2 regions of the Paraburkholderia sp. SIMBA_030 genome follow, and region 2 is predicted to be linked to the other one. Evidence: riboswitches for the same ligand, from Rfam matches in the RefSeq annotation. Region 2 holds a riboswitch; the other holds the start of a gene.
What was found. Region 2 has a riboswitch for glycine ahead of gcvT (glycine cleavage system aminomethyltransferase GcvT). Riboswitches for the same ligand answer to the same signal wherever they lie in the genome.

Region 1 (11,060 bases), on a different contig from region 2:
GAACCGTGTCAGTAGCGGCAACCGCGGTGGTTACAGTGGCGGCGGGCGCGACAGCTCCTTCTCGGGCGTAGGCGCGGGCGGCGGCGCGACGCAGCGCAGCTACGATCGCGGAAGATCGAGCATGCAGGGCTCAGGCTTTAACCGGCCTTCCGGCGGTGGCATGCGTAGCGGCGGTGGACGCGGCGGCGGCAGGCGTTGAGGAGATGGGAACCATGGATATCCAATCACGTGTTTTCAGGAAGTGGGTGACGCCCACACTCGCGAGCCTCACCGCCGCAACCGTCCTGTCGGTCGCAATGACGACTTCCGTTTATGCGCAAAAGAACTTCAGCTCTCCGGAGGCGGCGATGGGCGCCTTCGGCGACGCCGTCCTGAAAGATCGCGAGGACGCGTTGCGCACGATCTTCGGCAATGACTTTCGTGAACTGATTCCACCCGTCGGCGCGGAGGTGCGGGATACGTTTGTCGCGGCGTGGGCCAAGTCCCATACGATCGAGCCGACGGACGCCCGGCATGCCCACATTGTCGTGGGCGACAACGGCTGGACGTTCCCGATTCCACTCGTCAAGACCGACCAGGGATGGCACTTCGACACGCACGCGGGCGCGGAAGTAATGCGCTTGCGGCGCATCGGCCGCGATGAACTGGCCGTTATTCAGATAATGCTCGTGATCTACGATGCGCAACGCGAGTATGCGCAGACCAATCACGACGGCGAGGGTGTGCTTGCCTACGCCTCGAAGATGGTGAGCTCGCCGGGCAAACACGACGGTCTGTACTGGCCTGCCGGACCGGATGACAACCCGAGTCCGCTCGGCGAGGCGTTCGTGAATGCCAGTTCGCGCAATGCGCAGAATGCCGGCTACTACGGGTACCACTACAAGCTGCTCGAGTCACAGGGGCCACACGCCCCAGGTGGCGCCTACGATTACGTCGTGCGCGGCAAGCTCTTCGGCGGGTTTGCCGTCATCGCATGGCCGGTGAAATACGGAGACACCGGGATCAAGAGCTTCATGGTGAGCCATGCCGGGCAGGTCTATGAGCGGGACCTCGGACCCGGGAGTGCAGCCAAAGCGCAGGCCACGAAGTCGTTTGACCCGGGTCCAGGCTGGAGCAAGGTGCCGGCCCGTGATCGCGAGTAACACGCTTACTGTGGCGCGAGCGGTAACGGCCGAGTGCTGTCGTGGCGCTCGCGGCAAGTGAATCTGCTGGTCGGAGCGGCTTAGCTCAAAGAATTTTTGGCGAAGCGTAAACGGCCCGTTCGCCGTCTACCCGGATATCTCACTGTGCCGTTCCCGCTTCACCAAGAATCCTCTGCTTATCGGGGGTAACCAGCTGTTGCAAAGGCGAGGGCGGGCAGGACGGATCGGCTGGTGGGTCTCCGACTCGAAGTAGTGTCGTTCTTTGCAAGCAGTCCTTGGCGCGACATCGTCGCCGATCGGCTGTGGGCATAAGTCTTTGCAACGTGGTGTGAAAGCGCTGGCCGGGACAGCGCGCGAACTCCGAAAAATGCTTCCTGACGCAGATTAAGCGTGCACTAAATTTCTTGTCGCGGAGGCCGTTAAGATCAGGGTCCGGTAACGGACCCTGCGCGTTCGAACGCGCTGCGCCGCCAGCCATCCATCCCAGGGCTCTCACACTTCGCAACGTTAAATGGATCAGTCAACCGATGCCTATCGCTTACGTCACCAAGGAAATCGCGGGTAACCTCCGCGCTGGCTGCCTGCTAACTGACTTCTGTCTTTCGCGGGTTAGCAATGGCTGGCAGGTGACGTTGAGTCTCATTGACGGAGGCGTGACGGTACTGAGGTCTACCGAATTACCGCCGTTGGCAACACAATTGCTGTGCGGTTAGGTGCCGACCAATGGGAAGCTGAGTCGGGCCAGCTGCTGCTCGATTTTGAGGTCGCTCCCCTGAAAGGTGACGTTGCGTTTCTGGACAGCTTCCCTCGCAGCGCAAAGGACGCTCACATCAAGGCCGAGGAATGGTTTGAGCTAGGTGAGCAACTGACTGCCACGGACCGACAGGGGGCCGAGCATGCTTATCGGAAAGTCGTGGAGTTGCTGCCTGTGGCGCACTACGGCGCTTACACCAACCTGGGCGTTCTCCTGTGTGAAGAGGGACGCTGCGAAGAAGCGCTGGCAGTGTTTGACCGGGCTTTGGAATACTTCCCGGACGACTGCCAGCTTCACTTCAACCGCGCCGTTGCGCTGGAGGAGCTAGATCACGCCGAGGATGCGCTGAACGGTTACGGAAAGTGCCTCGCGATTGAGCCAGACTACGCGGATGCGCACTACAACCTTGCACGACTCAAAGAACTCCGAGGGGACAAGCAAGGCGCCCTCCGACACTACAACGCGTACCGCCGTATCCAGGGCTCTTGAACGTCGTTACTGTGCCAAGGATTCCCGTGCACGAATTAAGTGCATCAACACTAGCCGGGGATCTGGCAGAAATCGGCCAACTGCAGCCGTTGGCTGAAGGGACCAGAATTTTGCACCGCTTCTCAGGTTTACTACGGCGGTACAGTTACTACACTTGGTATGGGTCGCGGAAGTCATGTGCGCGGCCTTCTCAATTACTTCAATGCGCTACACGCCGTCGGGAGGAGCAGTTACACGCTGCACACATTGTTCGTGCGGCATGCTCGTCTCGCTGGTCAAACAGGAGGATGCAATCATGCAAACTGTTATAAGGAGATTTTCCGGAAAGGGTGCAAAGGAGTTGTTCGATCTGCTGGAGAAGCACACGGCTGACGTCGAAGAGCTGATGCGTTCGGTCAAAGGCTTTGTCGGCTACACCCTCGCACGCAGCGGCGATGGCGGATTCTCGGTGACTGTTTGCCAGGACAAGACAGGCACCGACGAAAGCGTGCAGAAGGCGAAGGACTGGATCGCGAAAAACGCCGGAAGCACGGGCGTGGGCGCACCTGAGATATCGGAGGGAACAGTCCTCATTCACCTGAAGTAACTTTGCCTTGCGACTGGCAGCGCGTGAGTTCAGCGGGCGGCACGCGCCAATGACGCCGTCGACCACCATGCCCCAACGGATGCAGGCTTTCGTATTGAAGGCGTACGGCGGCCCGGAACTCGCGAGCCTGGAAGAAGTACCCTACCCAAGCCCAGTTCGCGGCAACTGCTCGTTAGCGTTCACGCCGCAGGCCTGAACCCTGTGGACTTCAAGACGCGCAGGGGCGACCTGCGACTTGTTCAGCGTTATCGGCTACCAGCCGTGCTCGGCAACGAACTGGCGGGTGAGGTGATCGTGTGTGGCGACCAGGTGCGTCGCTTTCGCGTCGGCGACCGGGTGTTCGCACGCGTTGCCAAGAACAGAATGGGCGCGTTCGCCCAGTTCGCGCTCGTCGAGGAAGAGCATGCGGCCGCGATACCCGCGAGCCTCAACTTTGTAACCGCTGCCGCCATTCCCCTTGCCGGGCTCACCGCGCTGCAGGCGTTGCGCGATGAACTGCATGTCGCGAGAGGGCAGCGCATATTCATCTCCGGGGGCGCTGGTGGCGTGGGCAGCTTCGCGATACAGATCGCCAAACACCTCGGTGCCCAAGTTGCGACGACCGCGTCGCCCCGTGGGGAGGCGCTGGTGCGAAAGCTTGGCGCCGACATGGTCATCGACTACACGCAAGAGCAACCCGCATCGGTTCTCTCGGGATTCGACGGCGCATTCGACCTGCTCGGCGGCGACACCCTTGAGCAGGCATTCGCCATTGTGCGGCCGGGCGCCACCGTCGTCACGGTCGCCGGTATACCCGAGCCGCAAACGGCATCGAAGGACTTGGGGCGTGGGCTCGGGTTGCGGACGCTGTTTTGGGTTGCAAGCTTTTCCCTGAGGCATCGCGCCCGCCAGCACGGAGCGCGTTACCGCTATCTCTTCATGCACCCGAGCGGCGAGGACTTGTCCGAACTCGCCCGCCTCGTTGACACCGGTGCGGTCAAGGTGATTGTCGACAGCGTGTACCCATTTGAGCGCATCGCCGATGCGGCGGCCAAGCTCGAATCGGGTCATGCCAAAGGTAAGATCGTCGTCACAATGTCAGACAGTTTTGGCGCGACAAATCAATACCACTGAACTGCGTAACTGCATGTCGGCAATCATCCACAAATAGCCGGACTTGTCGCATGATCTGGAATCGTGTGGCGAGAGGGGCGCTCACGCAAAGGAAACGTAGGATGAAATCAGTATTCGCGATAGCCTTCATCGTTATTTTTAGTGTGCCTGCGATGGCCACCACTTCCACGGGATCCTACTCGAGGAATGGCAGCGACCAGCAGGACGCTTGCCGTTCTGCAACCGCTGCTGCGGAGCAGGACAGGGTTAATTGGCTCTCCAAGGGATGGATCTTCGTAGGGACGTCAAGCTGCACCTGCTCCGGAAGCGGAACAAGCTGGACTTGCTCAGTCAATGCCACGTATTTCCGCCGGTAACCGCAGAGCGACGCCTCACGGCAACTCGGGGTCCAGGTCGGCACTTCCGGCGAACGCGCGTCATTGCGGCCTGAGGTGCAGATCGTTGCTCACGGATTGGACCCCCGGCACGCCGTGCGTCACGGCAAGCGCTTTCTGAATCTGTCCCTCCGAATCCACGTATCCTGACAACTGCACGACGCCTCGATACGTCGCGACGCTCATCGGCAACGATCTCAGCCCCGGGTCCGCGACGAGCGCCTGCTTCACCCGGGCGGCAAGCGCAGCGTCGTCAGTGGCGATCTCCCCCGGCGCGGTCACGGACGGCGTCGCCGTCGACTTACAGCCGTGAACACGAACGCGGGCAACGCGAATGCCGCGACGATCAGCAACCGGCTTTTGATGTATGGCGCGTTTCGCATGTCGGTTATGACATCCAGATTCGTGCATTAAGCAGGGACCGCGCCATGATGGATCGCGGTCCGCCGCGAACATCATCGCATATCGCGCCTTCATGAAGCCTCCAATGCCACAGCTACCGGAGCTTTGACAATTTGACCGCATCGGTGCGACAGCGTTGCGCAGGTCATGTTGCCGAGCACTTGCCATCCCGTCACGAGTGCGGCGCAAGAGCCAGTGCTTGTGCGATGCTCAGATTACGCTCAACAAGGTACGATGCACACTTCTCTCCTCGCGGTCGAAGTGTGCATATCCATGGTTAAAGGTCGAGATTCTGGGCCGATATTCCAGTAAGGCAAGATTCGGCCAGTTGTTGACGCTTGCGCATTGCAGAGAGCCGTCACTCGAACGGCTGGTCCAAGCGCTTATCAGACGTTGACCGGCAGGTCTTTTCGCTTTGTCGCGGGCTTCACGCTCGTTAAGTTTGGCATACTACCGGCTACGAGTTCCGCAACAGCTTCCGCAGTCGCTGCCGAGAGCGTCCACCCTAAATGCCCGTGTCCGGTATTGTAGAAAATGTTGCGTCGACGCCCGGGGCCAACCTTGGGCAACATGCCCGGAAGCATGGGGCGCAGGCCGGCCCACGGAATGACGCGCGCCGTCGACATGTCCGGGAAATGATTGCGCGTCCAATCGACGAGGGGCTGGATCCGATCCGAGCGGATGTCACGGTTTATGCCGTTCAGCTCAGCCGTTCCGGCAACACGGAAGCGATCAACGCCGAGACGGCTGGTTACAATCTTGGCGTTGTCGTCTAGTAGGCTGACCCAAGGTGCGGCTTGCTGGCTTCCTGTATCGTCCAGGCAAACCGTGATCGAATAGCCCTTCACCGGATAGACGTTCACGTGGTCTCCTACATACGCCGCTAGAGCACGGCTTCCGACGCCTGCACAAATTACTGCTCGGTCGAAGATATCCGTATCAGGCTGACCTTCGCGCGCGAATGCAATCCTCAGGTCACCGTCCGCAGCCTCGGAGATGGACTGCACGCTCGTGTCGTAGCGGAACTCGACACCCAAACGCACGCAGGCTTGCGCAAGACCACGCGTGAACTTATGAATGTCGCCGGTCGAATCGGACTCGGTGAAGAAGCCCCCGTGGAACTGCCCATGAAGCGCCGGCTCAAGGGCGTGGATTTCGTCAGGCGTCACCGGGCGCCGATCAAGGCCGCCCTCACGTAACAATGCATTGACCTTCGTCGCCGCTTCGAACTCCTTACGGGTGGCATAGAAATGCAGGATGCCACGTCGTTCAAGGTCGAAATCAATTTGTTCCCGCTCAGCGATCGAGAACATATGCTGGCGCGCAGCGATGGCTAGCCGCACTGTTTCTATGGTGTTGCTGCGATAGTTCGGAATCTGGCGCAGGAACTCGCCGATCCAGCTGTACTTGTGCCAACTCGGCCGCGGATTCATGAGGAGCGGTGCGTCGCTCCTAAACATCCAACGCAGGCCTTTCAGCACTGTAGAGCGGCTGTTCCAGACCTCAGCGTTGCTGGCCGACAGTTGTCCGCCGTTGGCAAATGACGTTTCCATTGCCGCATAGCGATGACGTTCGAGAACGGTGACGCGGTAACCTCGCCGAGCGAGGGCGTAAGCAGTGGTGACGCCCGTAATTCCGGCGCCAATGATGGCAATTTGGGACATGACATGGTCCAGTGTTCGTTGAGCATCGCCGGCCGATGTTTACCGGCACCAATGCCCCATCTGTCCATGTACCTGAGAGTTTCGCTAGAACCGGTTACGGTAATAGCTCCCCTTCGGTGGGCGCGCACGCGCCGCTCTCCAGATGTTCTCGCTGCACGGTCCTTTTGCCTGAGAGTTTCCGGGGCGGTTGCTCCGTCGGCGTCGTCGCGGGTGGACGATCTCTCCCGTGCTTCGTTATAGAACAGCGCGAGGGTACTCGTTCAAAGAAACGACAGCAAGTATTTTCAAATGGGCGAGTCAACTTCCTGCTCTTGTACGTGACCGGCCCAATCGCGCTCTGCCTACCTCCGAAGATCGCTTCGGACTATCTCGAAGTGTATTTCTGATTTTTGGCATTTTTCCGTTGAATTTGTTTGCCTAGACTCCGTTCCAGATGCACCGCTGGCCCGTCACAACGGACGACGCCGCAGCGGCGAAGAGGGCGGCCGGTGCGCCGCATATCTGAACCAATAACAGGACGAAGGCAATCATGTCTGAAAACAGCTACGAAACCGGTCGGCTTAATTTGCCCTTTGTTGGAATCTGCACGTTCGCAAAGTCTCCGCTGTGTCTTGACTGGGACAAGATCGATGCGGACGTCGCGGTGATGGGCGCCCCCTTCGACTGCGGGACGCAGTGGCGGGCGGGCGCAAGGTTCGGCCCGCGTTCGATTCGCGATGCGTCGACCCTGTTCTCGTTCGGTCACGGCGGCGCATACGACTTCGAAGACGATGTTGTTTATCTGCCTAGCGACGAAGTTCGTATCGTCGATATCGGCGACGCGGACATGGTGCACACCAACACGGAAAAGAGCCACGCAAACATCGAGTACGGCGTGCGCAAGATCCTGGCGGCGGGCGCGTTGCCGGTGGTGATGGGCGGCGATCATTCGATCAACATTCCGTGCATCAACGCGTTCGAAGGCCAGCAGCCGTTTCATATCGTTCACATCGACGCACACCTCGATTTCGTTGACGAGCGTCATGGCGTGCGGCACGGCCATGGCAACCCGCTACGGCGCGCGGCAGAGAAAAGCGTGGTGTCGGGCATGACGCAGATCGGCATTCGCAACGTGTCGTCGACGGCGCGCGAGGGCTACGCCCAGGCGCGCGAGATGGGCTCCGACATTATTTCGGTGCGCGATCTCCGGCGCCTCGGCATTCAGGGTGTGCTGGACCGCATCCCGAAGGGCGTGCGCTATTACCTGACGATCGATATCGACGGTTTCGATCCCTCGATCGCGCCAGGCACGGGTACACCGAGCCACGGTGGTCTGCTGTACTACGAGGGACTCGAACTGTTCGCGGGCCTTGCTGAACAGGGTGACGTGATCGGCATCGACCTCGTGGAAGTCGCGCCCGACTACGACCATTCGGGTTCGACCTCGATCCTGGCTGCGCAACTGCTGCTGAACACGATTGGCCGCGTGATGCATCAACGCAAAGTAAAACGAAACCTTTCCCGTTAACTATTTGCCGTTTCGCGCGGTGCGGCTTACCTCCTTGGCCGCAGCCCGCAGCTGGTTGCAAAAGGCCTGCACGACCCGCGCCGATTCGCCTCCTTTGCGCGTGATGATCTGAAAATCCAGATGCGTCACGTAGTGCTCGGGATCAATGCGGGTCAATAGACCGTCGTCTACCCAAGGCTGCGCATAGTGAGGCGGCAGAAAGCCAATGTAGTTGCCCGACAGGATGAGCATCGCGCGGCCTTCGACGTTGTCGACCGAGGCTGCGGCCTGCGCCATGTGCAGCAGCTTGAGTTCCTGGCTGCCGAGGTAAGCGCGCGCAGCAAGGCGCTGTTTGCTGAGTACCGACACTGGGACACGGCCACTCGCCCGCTCGTATAACGAGTGGGTCGATGCGCAGTAGAGCCCCTGCTCCTCCCGATAGAGAGGCAAGTAGTCGAGACCGGGAATCTGCGCGGGAAATGGCCCCACGGCCAGATGGAGGCGCCCGTCCAGCACGTGCTGCTCCATGCTGCCTGGTGTGTCGATCTGCACATGCAGGCGGACGTCGGGCGCCATCTGGCCGAATTCCCGAATCGCTGCCGGCAGCGGCGAGTATTTGTCGGTCAAGGTTGCTTCGATCATGCCGAAGCGCAACACACCAGAAAGCTGATTGCGCAACGCGCCGGCTTCCATTTGAAACGTATCGACCGCACCGAGCAGACGTTGCGCGGCGGCGTGCAGCTCCGCCCCTTCGTCTGTTAGCCGGAAACCCGCGCGTCCGCGCTCACACAGTCGCAGTCCGAGGCGTGTCTCCAGCTGCGACATGTATTCGCTGATGCTCGACGCGCCGATGTTGAGAATCGGTTGCGCTGCGGCGAAGCCGCCGCAACGCACGATAGTTTCGAAGATCCGCAACAGCTTAAGATCCGTGTCCTGAACTTGCATCGCGCTGTCCCTCTGTTACTTCGGAAATTACCGAAATGTATTTCATCAATGGTGCATTTTATTGGGGAATTTGGCTACACAGAATTGCTGTCAACTCCACTGCCCAAGGTTCCGTGAATGCGCACGGGCAGCGGAGCGCCAATGGGATATTTTCCAGGCCAAAGCGCAACGCGTTCGCCACCTCCGGCGGCAGGGCGATTTGATACGTCACGATTTGAGGAGAGCACGATGAAAAAATTGGTCGCAGGTGCAAGCTGGTTGACAGCAGCCGCTTTGAGCATGGTGTCGATTCACGCAACGGCGGGCGGGCAGGTGGTGAAGATCGGTTTGACCGGACCCTTGACCGGCCCGCAGGCCGCCATTGGCAAGGACGACGAAAACGGCGTCAGGATGGCGATCGAGCGTCTGAATGCGGAAGGGCTCGTGATCGGCGGTCAGAAGACCCGCTTCGAACTGGTTTCGCAAGACGATGCCGCCGATCCGCGTACCGGGATGACGGTTGCGCAAAGCCTGCTCGACGACAATGTGAAGGTCATTTTTGGGCCTTTCAATTCGGGCGTCGCGATTCCGATTTCAAACCTGGTGAATGTCGCGGGAATCGTGATGGCGACCGTCGCGTCGAACCCGTCGATCACGCAACACGGCTATCCGTTCGTGTTTCGCATCTCTGCCAGCGACACACAGCTTGGCAGCCGCATGGGCGAATTTGCGGCAAAGGAGTTGAAGGTCAAGCGTATTGCCGTGATCGACGATCGGACAGCGTACGGTCAGGGTCTCGCCGACGAATTTATTAACGCAGCCAAAGCCAACGGTATCGAGATTGTGGATCGGGAATATACGACCGACAAAGCGACCAACTTCGACTCGATCCTCACGCGTGTCAAGGGCACCCAGGCGGAAGGGATTTTCTACGGCGGTTACTACGCCCAGGCTGGCGCGCTGCGCAAGCAGATGAAGCGCCTCGCGATGAATGGCTACCTGCTGGGCGGCGACGCCATGTGCAATGCCGAACTGGCTAAACTTGGCGGCGACGCGGTCGACACGCGCGTGTATTGCCCGCAAGGCGGCCCCGTTCTCGATCAAACACCGGAGGGGCGCCAGTTCAAGGCGGATTACAAGCAACGCTTTCATACCGATCCGCTGACCTACAGCGCTGCCTTGTACGATGGCGTGAACATCGTCGCACAAGCGATGACCAAGGCCAATTCGATCGAACCGGCCCAATACCGCGCTGTGCTGGCGAAAATCGATTCTCGGGGTGTGTCCGGCCACTACCGGTTCGACAAGAATCGCGATCTCACGGATTCACCCATCACCATCTATACCTATCGAAACGGCGAGCCGACGCCCCTCGCGTCGGTACAACCTTAGGGGCTCACGCCGTCCATGCGCGCCGTTTGGGCGACCCTGCGGTAGCTTTCCATCAGGTCGATCATGAAAACCTGCAGGATGGTTGGCGGTACCGCGGTCCGCCGTATGATCGCGCAAAACGGCCACTGCGAGCCGAACTGGTCCGGGCATATCCGATGCATCTCGCCGCGCGCGACCCATCGGGCAGCATAGTGAATCGGCAGAAATCCGATGTACGCGCCCGATAGGATAAGGATCGCCTGTGCCTCGATATTGTCGACAGTTGCTGCGGCTTTACTGACCTTGAGCATTTGCAGGTCGTGCTGCTGCAGATAGCCTCGCGCTACAACACGGCTGGACGCGATGGCCGGCTCGAGCGCGATATCGGCTGGCGAGCTGCCGGCGAGCGGGTGACTTTTTCCGCAATATAGGCCGTCCGGTTCGCAATAGAGATCCGTGTAGGTCAGCCCCGGCACATGCAGCGGGAAATGCCCAACAGCGATGTGCAGCCGGCCATCCAGCACACGCTCCTCCAGTTCGGCAGGCGTGCCGACATAGACATCCAGATGCACGTCGTGCCCCCTCGACACGAACGTCTGAAGTGCCTGCGGCAGCGGCGAAGCCGAGTCGGTTACCGTGTTGTCGATGATGCCGAGGTACAGCTTTCCTGAGATGTGCTTTTTGAGCGCGTCGGTATCCACACAGAAGCTTTCCACCGCCACCTGCAACCGCTGCGCCGCCTCGTAAGTCGCCAC
Region 2 (11,060 bases):
CGATCGTGAATACACGAACGACAAGGCTGTCGACTTCAAGTCGATCCTGACCAAGCTGAAGTCGGTCAATCCGGACCTGATCTATTACGGCGGCGCGGATTCGCAAGCGGCACCGATGGTCAAGCAGATGAAGGCACTGGGCATCAAGGCGCCGCTGATGGGCGGCGAAATGGTCCACACGCCGACGTTCATTCAGATCGCGGGTGACGCAGCGAACGGCACGGTGGCATCGCTCGCCGGCCTGCCGCTGGAAGAAATGCCGGGCGGCAAGGACTACGTCGCGAAGTACAAGAAGCGTTTCAACGAAGACGTGCAAACGTACTCGCCGTACGCCTACGACGGCGCGATGGCCATGTTCGACGCAATGAAGAAGGCTAACTCGACCGATCCGGCCAAATACCTGCCGCTGCTCGCGAAGACCTCGATGCCGGCCGTGACGTCGGCGAACCTCGCGTACGACGGCAAGGGCGACCTGAAAAACGGCGGCATCACGCTGTACAAGGTTGTCGACGGCAAGTGGACGACGCTGCAAAGCGTGGGTGGAAAGTAAGCTGTTTTTGCTTGAGCGTGCGAGTGTCGAGCGCGGTTTTGGCGTGGCGCTCGACGCACAAAAAAGCCCTGCGGAGTGATTAGCCGCAGGGCTTCTTCTTTGACGCTTAGCTGTTCTGTGCAAATCGCACTATCGCCGCCTTCACGACTCCCCTCGCAGCTTCCTTCCCTGCTCGCGAATTTGCTCCAACGTAGCGCCCGGCGTGCTCGCTTCCTGCGGCATACGAATCTCGATCACCGCGGCACGCTTCGCCGCCATCGAACGCTGCAACGCCGGCAGAAAATCCTCAGTCCGCTCCACCGTCTCACCATGGGCGCCGAACGAGCGCGCGAACGCCGCAAAATCCGGATTCGTGAGACGGGTGCCGTGCACCCGATTCGGATAGTGCCGTTCCTGATGCATCCGGATCGTGCCGAAGTGGCTGTTGTTCACCACGATAAAGATCACATGCAGGTCGTACTGGATCGCGGTCGCGAGTTCTTGCGCGGACATCATGAAACAGCCGTCGCCGGCTAAGGCGACCACAGCGCGTTGCGGATACAGCGACTTCGCCGCGATCGCCGCCGGCACGCCGTAGCCCATCGCGCCGCTGGTCGGCGCGAGTTGCGAGCGGAAATGCCGATACGAGAAATGCCGATGCAGCCACGTCGCGTAATTGCCCGCGCCGTTTGTCAGAATCGCGTCCTCCGGCAGATGCGCGCGTAATTGCTGGATTACTTCGCCCATCTGCACGTCGCCTGGGATCTGACGCGGTTTGCGCCACTCGAGATACGCACGATGGGCTTCTTCCGCCGTGCCGGCCCACGCGGGCTTGTCGGAAGACGGCTTTAACCCGGCAAGCAGTGCTGCTAGTTCCGGCATGCCGGAGACGATCGGCAGATCGGCGGCATACACACGTCCCAGTTCCTCCGCGCCTTGATGCACGTGCACAAGCGTTTGTTTGGTTTTCGGAATGTCGAGGAGCGTGTAGCCGTTCGTCGTTGCTTCGCCCAGGCGAGGGCCGATCGCGAGCAACAGATCCGCATCGCGGATGCGTTGTGCAAGCGCCGGATTGATGCCGAGGCCGACGTCTCCCGCATAGTTCGGATGTTCGTTGTCGAGCGTGTCCTGGAAGCGGAACGCGAGGCCGATCGGCAGTTGCCAGTTCTCGACGAAGCGCTGCAGGTCCACGCACGCTGCGGGCGTCCAGCCGCTGCCACCGGCAATCACCATCGGCCGTTGTGCAGCTTCAAGTAGCCGCCGAAACTGTTCGATCTGCGCCGAGGACGGCGATGCCGCCACTCGCTTATAGGCCGGCGCTCCGGCGACAGCGTCGCATGCGTCGCTCAACACGTCTTCCGGCAACGACAGCACGACCGGCCCCGGACGCCCCGACGTCGCCGTGTGAAACGCATGGCTCAGGTATTCGGGAATGCGCTTGGGATCGTCGATTTGCGCGACCCACTTCGCCATCTGACCGAACATGCGCCGGTAGTCGATTTCCTGGAAGGCCTCGCGGTCGAGATGCTCACGTGCGCATTGACCGATCAGCAGGATCATCGGCGTCGAATCCTGAAACGCGGTGTGCACGCCGATCGACGCATGCGTCGCGCCCGGTCCGCGCGTGACGATCGCCACGCCTGGGCGGCCGGTCAATTTGCCGACTGCTTCGGCCATGTTTGCCGCCGCTGCTTCGTGCCGGCAGACGATGGTCTGAATACGCCCGGTTTCGTCATGCAGCGAATCCAGAACGGCGAGAAAGCTCTCGCCGGGTACACAGAACACACGTTCGACACCGTGGGTGAGCAACGCATCGACCAGCAGACGCGCGCCAGTGGTTTGAGTGGTGGGAGAATCAGAAGCGAGCGGCATTGCGATGAAGCCTCCAGTGTGACGATGGGTGCGATCGGTGCAGTCGGGTCGACATCAACACTCCACAATATTCACCGCCAACCCGCCGCGCGAGGTTTCCTTGTACTTGGTCTTCATATCCGCGCCGGTCTGCATCATCGTCTTGATCACGGAGTCCAGCGACACGTAATGCGTGCCGTCACCGCGTAGCGCCATTCGCGCGGCATTGACGGCTTTTACCGAGCCCATCGCATTACGCTCGATGCACGGAATCTGCACCATCCCGCCGACCGGATCGCACGTCAGCCCAAGGTTGTGCTCCATGCCGATTTCGGCCGCATTCTCGACCTGCGCCGGCGTGCCGCCCATCACTGCTGCGAGCGCGCCCGCCGCCATCGAGCAGGCGACGCCCACTTCGCCCTGGCAACCGACTTCCGCGCCCGAAATCGACGCATTCAGCTTGTACAGAATGCCGATCGCCGCCGCCGTCAACAGGAAGTCGATCACGCCTTGCTCGTTCGAGCCCGGCATGAAACGCGTGTAGTAATGCAGCACCGCTGGAATGATGCCGGCCGCACCATTGGTCGGCGCGGTCACTACACGCCCGCCCGCGGCGTTTTCTTCGTTGACGGCGATCGCGTACAGGTTGATCCAGTCGACCATCGACAGCGGATCGCGCAGCGCCAGTTCAGGATTGCCCGACAACGCGCGATACAACTGCGGCGCGCGGCGCTTCACCTGGAACGGGCCGGGCAGATTGCCGTCGGCATCCGGATTGTTGATGCCGCAACCGCGCGACACGCATGACTGCATCACGTCCCAGATCTTCAGCAAGCCCGCGCGCGTCTCTTCTTCCGTGTGCCAGACGCGTTCGTTTTCCCACATCAGTTGCGCGATGCTCTTGCCGGTCGATTGACATAGTGCGAGCAACTCGCTGCCGCTGCGGAACGAATGCGGTAGTTGATCGACGGCGCTCAGCACCTTCGTGTTCGGCGCGCCTGCCGTCACCACAAAGCCGCCGCCAACCGACAGATAGGTCGACTCGCGCAGCGTCTCGCCTTGCGCGTCGAACGCACGCAGCTTCAGACCGTTCGGATGTTCGGGCAGCGCCTGGCGATAAAACGAAATGTGATCTTTCTGCACGAACGGCACGTCGTGCGTGCCGAGCAGCGCGAGCTTGCGCGACGCACGCACCGCTTCGAGCCGCTGAACGATCGTGTCGGGGTCGACGGTGTCGGGCGCATCGCCCATCAGCCCGAGCATCACGCCGCGATCCGTGCCGTGGCCCTTGCCCGTCGCGCCGAGCGAACCGTACAGGTCCACTTTCACCGATGCCGTCGCGCCGAGCAGCCCGTCGCGTTCGAGCCCCTGAACGAACATCAGTGCCGCGCGCATCGGCCCGACCGTATGCGAACTGGACGGGCCAATGCCGATTTTGAAGAGGTCGAAGACGCTGACTGCCATTGCTGCTCCCTGCTGATAAAAGTGAGTTTAGCGCGCCGGCAGCGGTAAGCACACGGCGAGCCACGCGGGCGGCACCGGTGCGAGCTGCAGCGCGATCGGCGTATAGCGTCCGTCGAGACGCGCCGCCAGGTGAAACAGTTCCGTCGCATTCTTCGGATCCCACTGGCCCGAATAGCCGGGCAAACCGGCTTCGCGACGTTTGGCATCGAACGGGACGTTCGAATGCACGAATTCTTCATGCGTCTTGCTGCCGTCCGCATACGGTGTGAGCCAGTTGAGCGCGCCCGCGAGCGACGCACCGTTCGTGCCCTTTTCCGGCAACCAGTTGCGGTTGTGGCGGCGCGCGGCGAGCGCGGCGGTCACGAGCGGTTGCAGGTCGTAGGTGACGTAATGCAGCGCATCGCGTTCGCCGAAGTCGAACGTCGAACCGTCCGGCGCGATGTTGTCGCCGATATGCTCGTCGAACAGACGCTGGGCCGCGTTGATCATCTTGCGGTTATCGAGCGTGAACGCGGCCATTGCGATCAGCTTGATCCGGTGACTCTGCCAGTTGTTGCGATAGGTGTCCTTGAGCGGGCGCGGCTGCGCGTCGATCTGCGCGATGTAGCCGTTCGCGAGTTTCGTCAGAAACGCCATCGATGCGTTGCGGGTTTTCACCGGCAGCGCGCTCGCGGTCATGTCGTAGGCGAGGATCAGGCCTTCGAAATGGGTTTCGTCGATCGGATTGAAGCTCGGCTGGTAAGTCGTGACCCACGCAAACAGCAAACGGTCGACCAGCTTCAGATAACGGTCGTCGCTGGTCGCACGCCATGCGAGCGCGGCGTTGCGCAGCAGATCCAGATCCTTCTCCGCCTCGACGCTCTGATCGTAGATGCCCTCGTGCGGCAGCGTGCCTTCGGTATGCAGTTTGGCGAGCGCTCGCGGCGGGTCGTTCAGATGCGCCTGCACATTGTTCACCAGTGCCTTGACGCCGGGATCGGCGTTGGTCCGCTCGCTGGTTTGCAGCGCGGGCGCCGCACAAAAATTCATCGCGGCCCGCGCTTGCCGCAGCGGCAGCAACACGGCCGCGCCAGCCAACAATAGCGCGCAGGTCTGCTGCCACGTCTGGGCTCGCCTTATTGCGGTCCGGCTTTGCATCAATCGCACCTTTCGCGCCATGCGAAACTCCTCGTTAGGCTGATTCGGTGTGTGATGTTAGCCGTTTGCGGGCACAAACGACAGAACCGCGCACCACCCGCTTACAACGTGCGGGCGGTGCGCGGTCATGCAGGCAATGTCGACGATTACGCGTAGTCGGCGACCGGCACGCAGGAACAGAACAGATTGCGGTCGCCATACACGTTGTCCGCACGGCCGACCGGCGGCCAGTACTTGTTCGCGATCAGCGTCGGCAGCGGATATGCGGCGGTTTCGCGCGCATAGGCATGCTTCCATTCGTTCGCAATGACGACCGCTGCCGTATGCGGCGCATGCTTGAGCGGATTGTCTTCGCGGTCCGAGCGGCCCTCTTCGACTGCGCGGATTTCCTCGCGGATCGCGATCATCGCTTCGACGAAACGGTCGAGTTCTTCCTTCGATTCCGATTCGGTCGGCTCGACCATCAGCGTGCCCGGCACCGGGAAGCTCATGGTCGGCGCGTGGAAGCCGTAGTCGGCGAGACGCTTGGCGACGTCGTCGACGGTGATGCCGCTCGTCTCCTTGAGTGGACGCAGATCGAGAATGCACTCGTGCGCGACCAGGCCGCCGGGGCCCGAATACAGCACCGGATAATGTGGCGCGAGTTTCTTCGCGACGTAGTTCGCGTTGAGGATCGCGGTTTCGGTGGCGGCGGTGAGGTTCTTTGCGCCCATCATCGCGATGTACATCCACGAGATCGGCAGGATCGAAGCGGAGCCGTACGGTGTGCCCGACACTGCACCGATGCCGTTCGGCGCGCGCTCGTAGCCCGACGAGATCTGGTTCGGCAGGAACTGCGCGAGATGCGCGCCGACCGCGACCGGACCGACGCCCGGGCCGCCGCCGCCGTGCGGGATGCAGAACGTCTTGTGCAGGTTCAGGTGCGAGACGTCGCCGCCGAACTGGCCCGGCGCGCACAGGCCGACCATCGCGTTCATGTTCGCGCCGTCCACATAGACCTGGCCGCCGTGCGCATGCACGATCTCGCAGATTTCGCGGACGTTCGCCTCGAACACACCGTGCGTCGACGGATACGTGATCATGATCGCCGCGAGCTTGTCGGCGTGTTGCGCGGCCTTGTTCTTCAGGTCTTCGATATCGACGTTGCCTTGCGCGTCGCACGCGACCACGACCACCTGCATGCCGGCCATGTGCGCCGAGGCCGGGTTCGTGCCGTGCGCCGAGGCGGGAATCAGGCAGACGTTGCGGTGGCCTTCGCCGCGCGACGCGTGGTACGCGTGAATGATCAACAGACCCGCGTATTCACCTTGCGAGCCGGCATTCGGCTGCAGCGACACGGCTGCGTAGCCGGTGGCCGCGACCAGCATCTGTTCGAGCTGATCGATCATTTCGCGGTAGCCGACCGTTTGCTCAGCCGGCGCGAACGGGTGAATCTGACCGAATTCGGGCCACGTGACCGGCAGCATCTCCGAGGTCGCGTTCAGCTTCATCGTGCAGGAGCCGAGCGGGATCATCGAGCGGTCGAGCGCGAGGTCCTTGTCCGACAGGCTGCGCAGATAGCGCAGCATTTCCGTTTCCGAATGGTGGCGGTTGAACACGTGGTGCGTGAGGTACGCGCTGGTGCGTTCGAGCGCGGCAGGCACCGTGTTCTCGGCGGGGAGTTCTGCGTCGAGGGCGTCGATTTGCGGGACTTCGTCGACAAATGCCGCTTGCGCAAATGCTGCGAGCAGATCGGCCAGATCGCTGCGCTTGGTGGTTTCGTCGATCGAGATGCCGACGCGCGTGTCGCTCACGCGGCGCAGATTAATGCGCTTTGCCGTGGCCGCATCGTGCAGTGCCTGGGTGCGCGGGCCGGTTTCGAACGTGAGCGTGTCGAAGAACGTGTCGTTGACGAGCGTGTAGCCGAGTTTCTTCGCGCCGGCTGCGAGCAGGGCCGCGATACGGTTCACGCGCAACGCGATCGTCTTCAGACCGTGCGGGCCGTGATAGACCGCGTACATGCTCGCCATGATCGCGAGCAACGCTTGCGCGGTGCAGACGTTCGAGGTCGCCTTTTCGCGGCGGATATGCTGTTCGCGTGTTTGCAGCGCGAGACGCAGCGCCGGATTGCCTTGCGCATCGACGGTCACGCCGACCAGACGTCCCGGCATCTGTCGCTTGAACTCGTCGCGCACGGCGAGGTAAGCCGCGTGCGGGCCGCCGAAACCGACCGGCACGCCGAAACGCTGCGTATTGCCGACGGCCACGTCCGCGCCCCATTCGCCCGGCGGCGTGAGCACGGTCAGCGCGAGCAGATCGGCGGCGACAACCACATGGCCGCCTGCGGCGTGAATCGCTTCAGTGAGTGCGCGGTAGTCGCGTACGTCGCCGTTCACGCCCGGATATTGCAGCAGCACGCCGAACGCGTTGGCGTTCGCCGCATCCGCTGCCGGGCCCACTTTCACTTCGATGTCGACCGGCGTCGCGCGCGTTTTCACCACTTCGATGGTTTGCGGCAGCACGTCGTCAGCGACGTAGAACACGTTCGACTTCGGTTTGCCGATGCGTTGCAGCAGCGTCATCGCTTCGGCGGCGGCGGTGGCTTCGTCGAGCAGCGATGCGTTCGAGATCGCCAGACCCGTCAGGTCGACGATCATCTGCTGGAAGTTCAACAGCGCTTCCAGACGGCCTTGCGAGATTTCCGGCTGATACGGTGTGTACGCGGTGTACCACGCCGGATTTTCCAGCACATTGCGCAGGATCACCGTCGGGGTGTGCGCGTTGTAATAGCCCTGCCCGATGTACGAGCGGAACACCTGGTTCTTGTCCGCCAGTTCACGCAGCGCGGCGAGCGCTTCGGCTTCGCTCTTCGGCTGGGCGAAGGGGCCGAGCGGCAGCGTTTCGCTGCGGCGGATCGTCTTCGGAATGACGGCGTCGATCAGCGCGGCGCGCGAGGCGAAGCCCAAGGCTTCGAGCATCGCATGCTGGTCGGCCGAATCCGGGCCGATGTGCCGTTCGGCGAAGGCGTCATGCACTTCGAGCGCGGCGAGCGAGAGAGGAGTGCGGTTCATCAGACGATCCGGGTGTTCGAGCTTCATGGGGTGTTCCTGGCGGTGCGGCACGCCATGCCTGGCGGACGCCGCACCTGACGGTTTAAACGAGTAGGTGGATCAGGCGCCGATTGACTTCGCGTACGCGTCGGCGTCGATCAAACCATCTTGCGTTGCGTCGGCGGCCGGCTTGATCTTGAAGAGCCAGCTGTCGTACGGCGCGCTGTTGACCGAATCAGGCGTGTCGGCAACGGCCGTGTTCGCTTCGATGATTTCGCCCGAGACCGGCGCGTAGATATCGGAAGCGGCTTTCACCGATTCGATCACGGCGACGGTGTCGCCTGCGTTGACGGTCTTGCCCAATTCCTGGACTTCGAAGAAGACGATATCGCCGAGCGCTTCCTGCGCATGGTCGGTAATGCCGACCGTCAGCGTGCCGTCCGCCTCGGTGCGGACCCATTCGTGCGATTCGGTGTATTTCAGATCGGCCGGGATGCTCATCGGATGCTCCTATGCGGTGTGATTCGGTATTGACTTCATAAAGGGGATTCCCAAACCTGGTGCTTTGCGCCAAGCCCCCGAGAGGGCCATCCCCCAATCCCCCAAGGAGACTTCCTTCGGGGGGATTTCCTGCGGGGCGGAAAACTTGGGGCGACCCGGCGTTTTCCTATGGGAAACGAACGCACCGGCCGCTTAAACCGCAAGCACTTTGCCGTTGCGCACGAACGGCAGTTTTACCACGCTTGCGGGAAGGGCTTTGTCACGAATCTGAACGTGAACGGTGTCGCCCGGCTGCACGCCTTTCGGCACGCGCGCGAAGGCGATCGATTCCTGCATCGTCGGGGAAAAAGTGCCGCTGGTGATTTCGCCGTCGCCGTGCGGCGTGACGACTTTCTGATGCGCGCGCAGCACGCCTGCCGCCTTGCCGTTGTCCTTCAGCAGGATCAGCCCGACGAACGCGGCTTGCGAGCCGTTCGCTTCGAGTTTCGATTTGCCGACGAAGTCGCGCGGCGAGGTCAGATCGACGGTCCACGCTAGGCCGGCGTCGAGCGGCGAGACGTTGTCGTCCATATCCTGGCCGTACAGATTCATGCCGGCTTCGAGGCGCAGCGTGTCGCGCGCGCCGAGACCCGCAGGGCGCACGCCTTGCGTTTGCAGCGCGTTCCACAGTGCTTCGACGTGATCCGCCGGGACGATGATTTCGAAGCCGTCTTCGCCGGTGTAGCCGGTGCGGGCGACGGTCAAGTCGCCGAACGGCGTGTCGGCGACGCGCGCGGCGTTGAAAGGTTTGAGCGATTCGGTGGCGGCGCGCGCGGCCGGCACGGTTTGCCAGACTTTTTCGCGGGCGTTCGGGCCTTGCACGGCGACGATCGCGTAATCGCGGCGCGGCGTGATGGTCAGGCCGAAGCCGCCTTCGGCGTTGAGTTGGCCGAACCAGGCGATGTCTTTGTCGGCGGTGCCGGCGTTGACGACCACGCGGAAGTGATCTTCGCCGAAGTAGTAAACGATCAGATCGTCGATCACGCCGCCGTTCGGGTTCAGCAGACAGGAGTAGAGCGCGCGGCCCGGCGTTTGCAGCTTGGCGACATTGTTCGCCAGTGCGTATTCGAAGAAGGCGCGTACGCGCTCCCCGGTGAAATCGACGACGCACATGTGCGAGACGTCGAACATGCCGGCGTCGGTGCGCACGGCGCGGTGTTCGTCGATCTGCGAGCCGTAGTTGACAGGCATATCCCAGCCGCCGAAATCGACCATGCGGGCGTTGAGCGCACGATGGGTGGCGTTGAGCGGGGTGTGTTTCAGTTCAGTCATGGGGCCTCGGGCGTCTCGCGAAACAAAAAAGGCCATGCGGCGCTACGCCTCGCGGCCTGATGCCTGCGAGCGATGCGTTGCATGACCCCTCTGTCCTCGATACCTGAGAGATTGCGCTACCGGGCGATGCGATGCGAATCGCTACGGTGAAACGCGCGCCCCTTCGGTGGGCAGCTTGCCTAAGTCTGAGTCATATGCACGACGCAGACGGCTACTGCCGCTCTCCAGAGTGCGAAAAACCTGAGCCGTGAGGCGGGTTTTTCGACGCGGTCGGTCCTTTTGCCTGAGAGTTTGCGGGTGTGCCCCTTCGGCGGCGCGGCCTGCTGAAAAAATGCGGCCTGCGCGCTCTCCCGACGCGTGCGGCGAATTTACGCGAGGGCCGGGGGCTTGTCAAATAAAGGTCCGCGAGAGGCTTGTCGATTGGTGCGGCGGGATGGCGCGCGTCAAAAAAAGCGCGGGACGTGGGGAGCCCGCGCTGTTGCCGCTGTTGTTTTAGCGGCTGAGCGGGCGCGTGATTATTCGCCGATGGCGCGGGCTGCGTTGTCCAGTTCCTGGTTCAGCACGCGCTGTTCGTCGCCGGAGATGCCGCCGCCGTGTTGCGCGGCCATGTCGTGCGCTTCCTGATGGATCACGTCGAGCCGATGGTGCAGGGCGCCGCCTTGCGGGGGCGGGTAGTAGCCCTCGTTCACGCGGGCGTCGATGCGGCGGCTGAGATTATCGATGCGGCCGTCGACCTGATGGAGACGCTGATCCGCGATTTGCTGCGGATTGGGGCGCGGCGCCGGCGCCGGCGCGGGTTGAGGGGTCACCACGCAGGCGGCCAGCGAGGTGAGCAATGCGCATGCGGTTAGTGCGCGGATAGAACGATGCATGGATTCTCCGGGTTTTGTTTTGTTGCCAGGAATGGATTAGCAACGGTTTTGCTTTGCCGGGGGCTGACGTCCTGCATGCGTTTTTTGTAACGGGATGTTCCTTTCGGGTTGTCAGTTTTGGTTTTTATTGCCTTTCGCGACGCTTATTGTCTGTGCGCCTGCGGCGGTGGCAGTTTCTTTTTTTGGGGGGGGTATTGGCGCTGCCCCCGCACAGGGGGAATCCACAAATTTCCCTCCCTCCCGTCAAACCATTATCTAGCAAGGGTTTCCGCGATTCCGGCCGATTCCGGCATTCCCCGGAAGAAGATTTTTATTTGCTTCAGGACAATCCCGGGACAATTTTCGCGGCTTTTCCGCAACATCCCA

Region 1: it holds a riboswitch for glycine, as region 2 does, so the genes downstream of both, SB772_RS29430 (D-amino acid dehydrogenase) here and gcvT (glycine cleavage system aminomethyltransferase GcvT) in region 2, are expected to answer to the same signal.

Annotation. Positions count from the first base shown of each region.
Region 1 is NZ_JAWRXB010000020.1:35,156-46,215, forward strand. It holds gene SB772_RS29400 (DUF3300 domain-containing protein) at 1-199, shown strand, start outside; gene SB772_RS29405 (DUF2950 domain-containing protein) at 213-1,142, shown strand; gene SB772_RS29410 (tetratricopeptide repeat protein) at 1,846-2,385, shown strand; gene SB772_RS29415 (hypothetical protein) at 2,681-2,971, shown strand; gene SB772_RS29420 (NADP-dependent oxidoreductase) at 3,137-4,084, shown strand; partial or broken gene SB772_RS29425 (BON domain-containing protein) at 4,501-4,841, opposite strand; gene SB772_RS29430 (D-amino acid dehydrogenase) at 5,247-6,524, opposite strand; glycine riboswitch at 6,671-6,761, opposite strand; gene speB (agmatinase) at 7,054-8,031, shown strand; gene SB772_RS29440 (LysR family transcriptional regulator) at 8,032-8,955, opposite strand; gene SB772_RS29445 (branched-chain amino acid ABC transporter substrate-binding protein) at 9,184-10,326, shown strand; gene SB772_RS29450 (LysR family transcriptional regulator) at 10,323-11,060, opposite strand, start outside.
Region 2 is NZ_JAWRXB010000003.1:14,027-25,086, reverse strand. It holds gene SB772_RS05465 (branched-chain amino acid ABC transporter substrate-binding protein) at 1-550, shown strand, start outside; gene SB772_RS05460 (thiamine pyrophosphate-binding protein) at 692-2,401, opposite strand; gene SB772_RS05455 (L-serine ammonia-lyase) at 2,456-3,844, opposite strand; gene SB772_RS05450 (alginate lyase family protein) at 3,872-4,981, opposite strand; gene gcvP (aminomethyl-transferring glycine dehydrogenase) at 5,128-8,058, opposite strand; gene gcvH (glycine cleavage system protein GcvH) at 8,131-8,511, opposite strand; gene gcvT (glycine cleavage system aminomethyltransferase GcvT) at 8,704-9,822, opposite strand; glycine riboswitch at 9,903-10,060, opposite strand; glycine riboswitch at 10,083-10,185, opposite strand; gene SB772_RS05430 (hypothetical protein) at 10,338-10,694, opposite strand.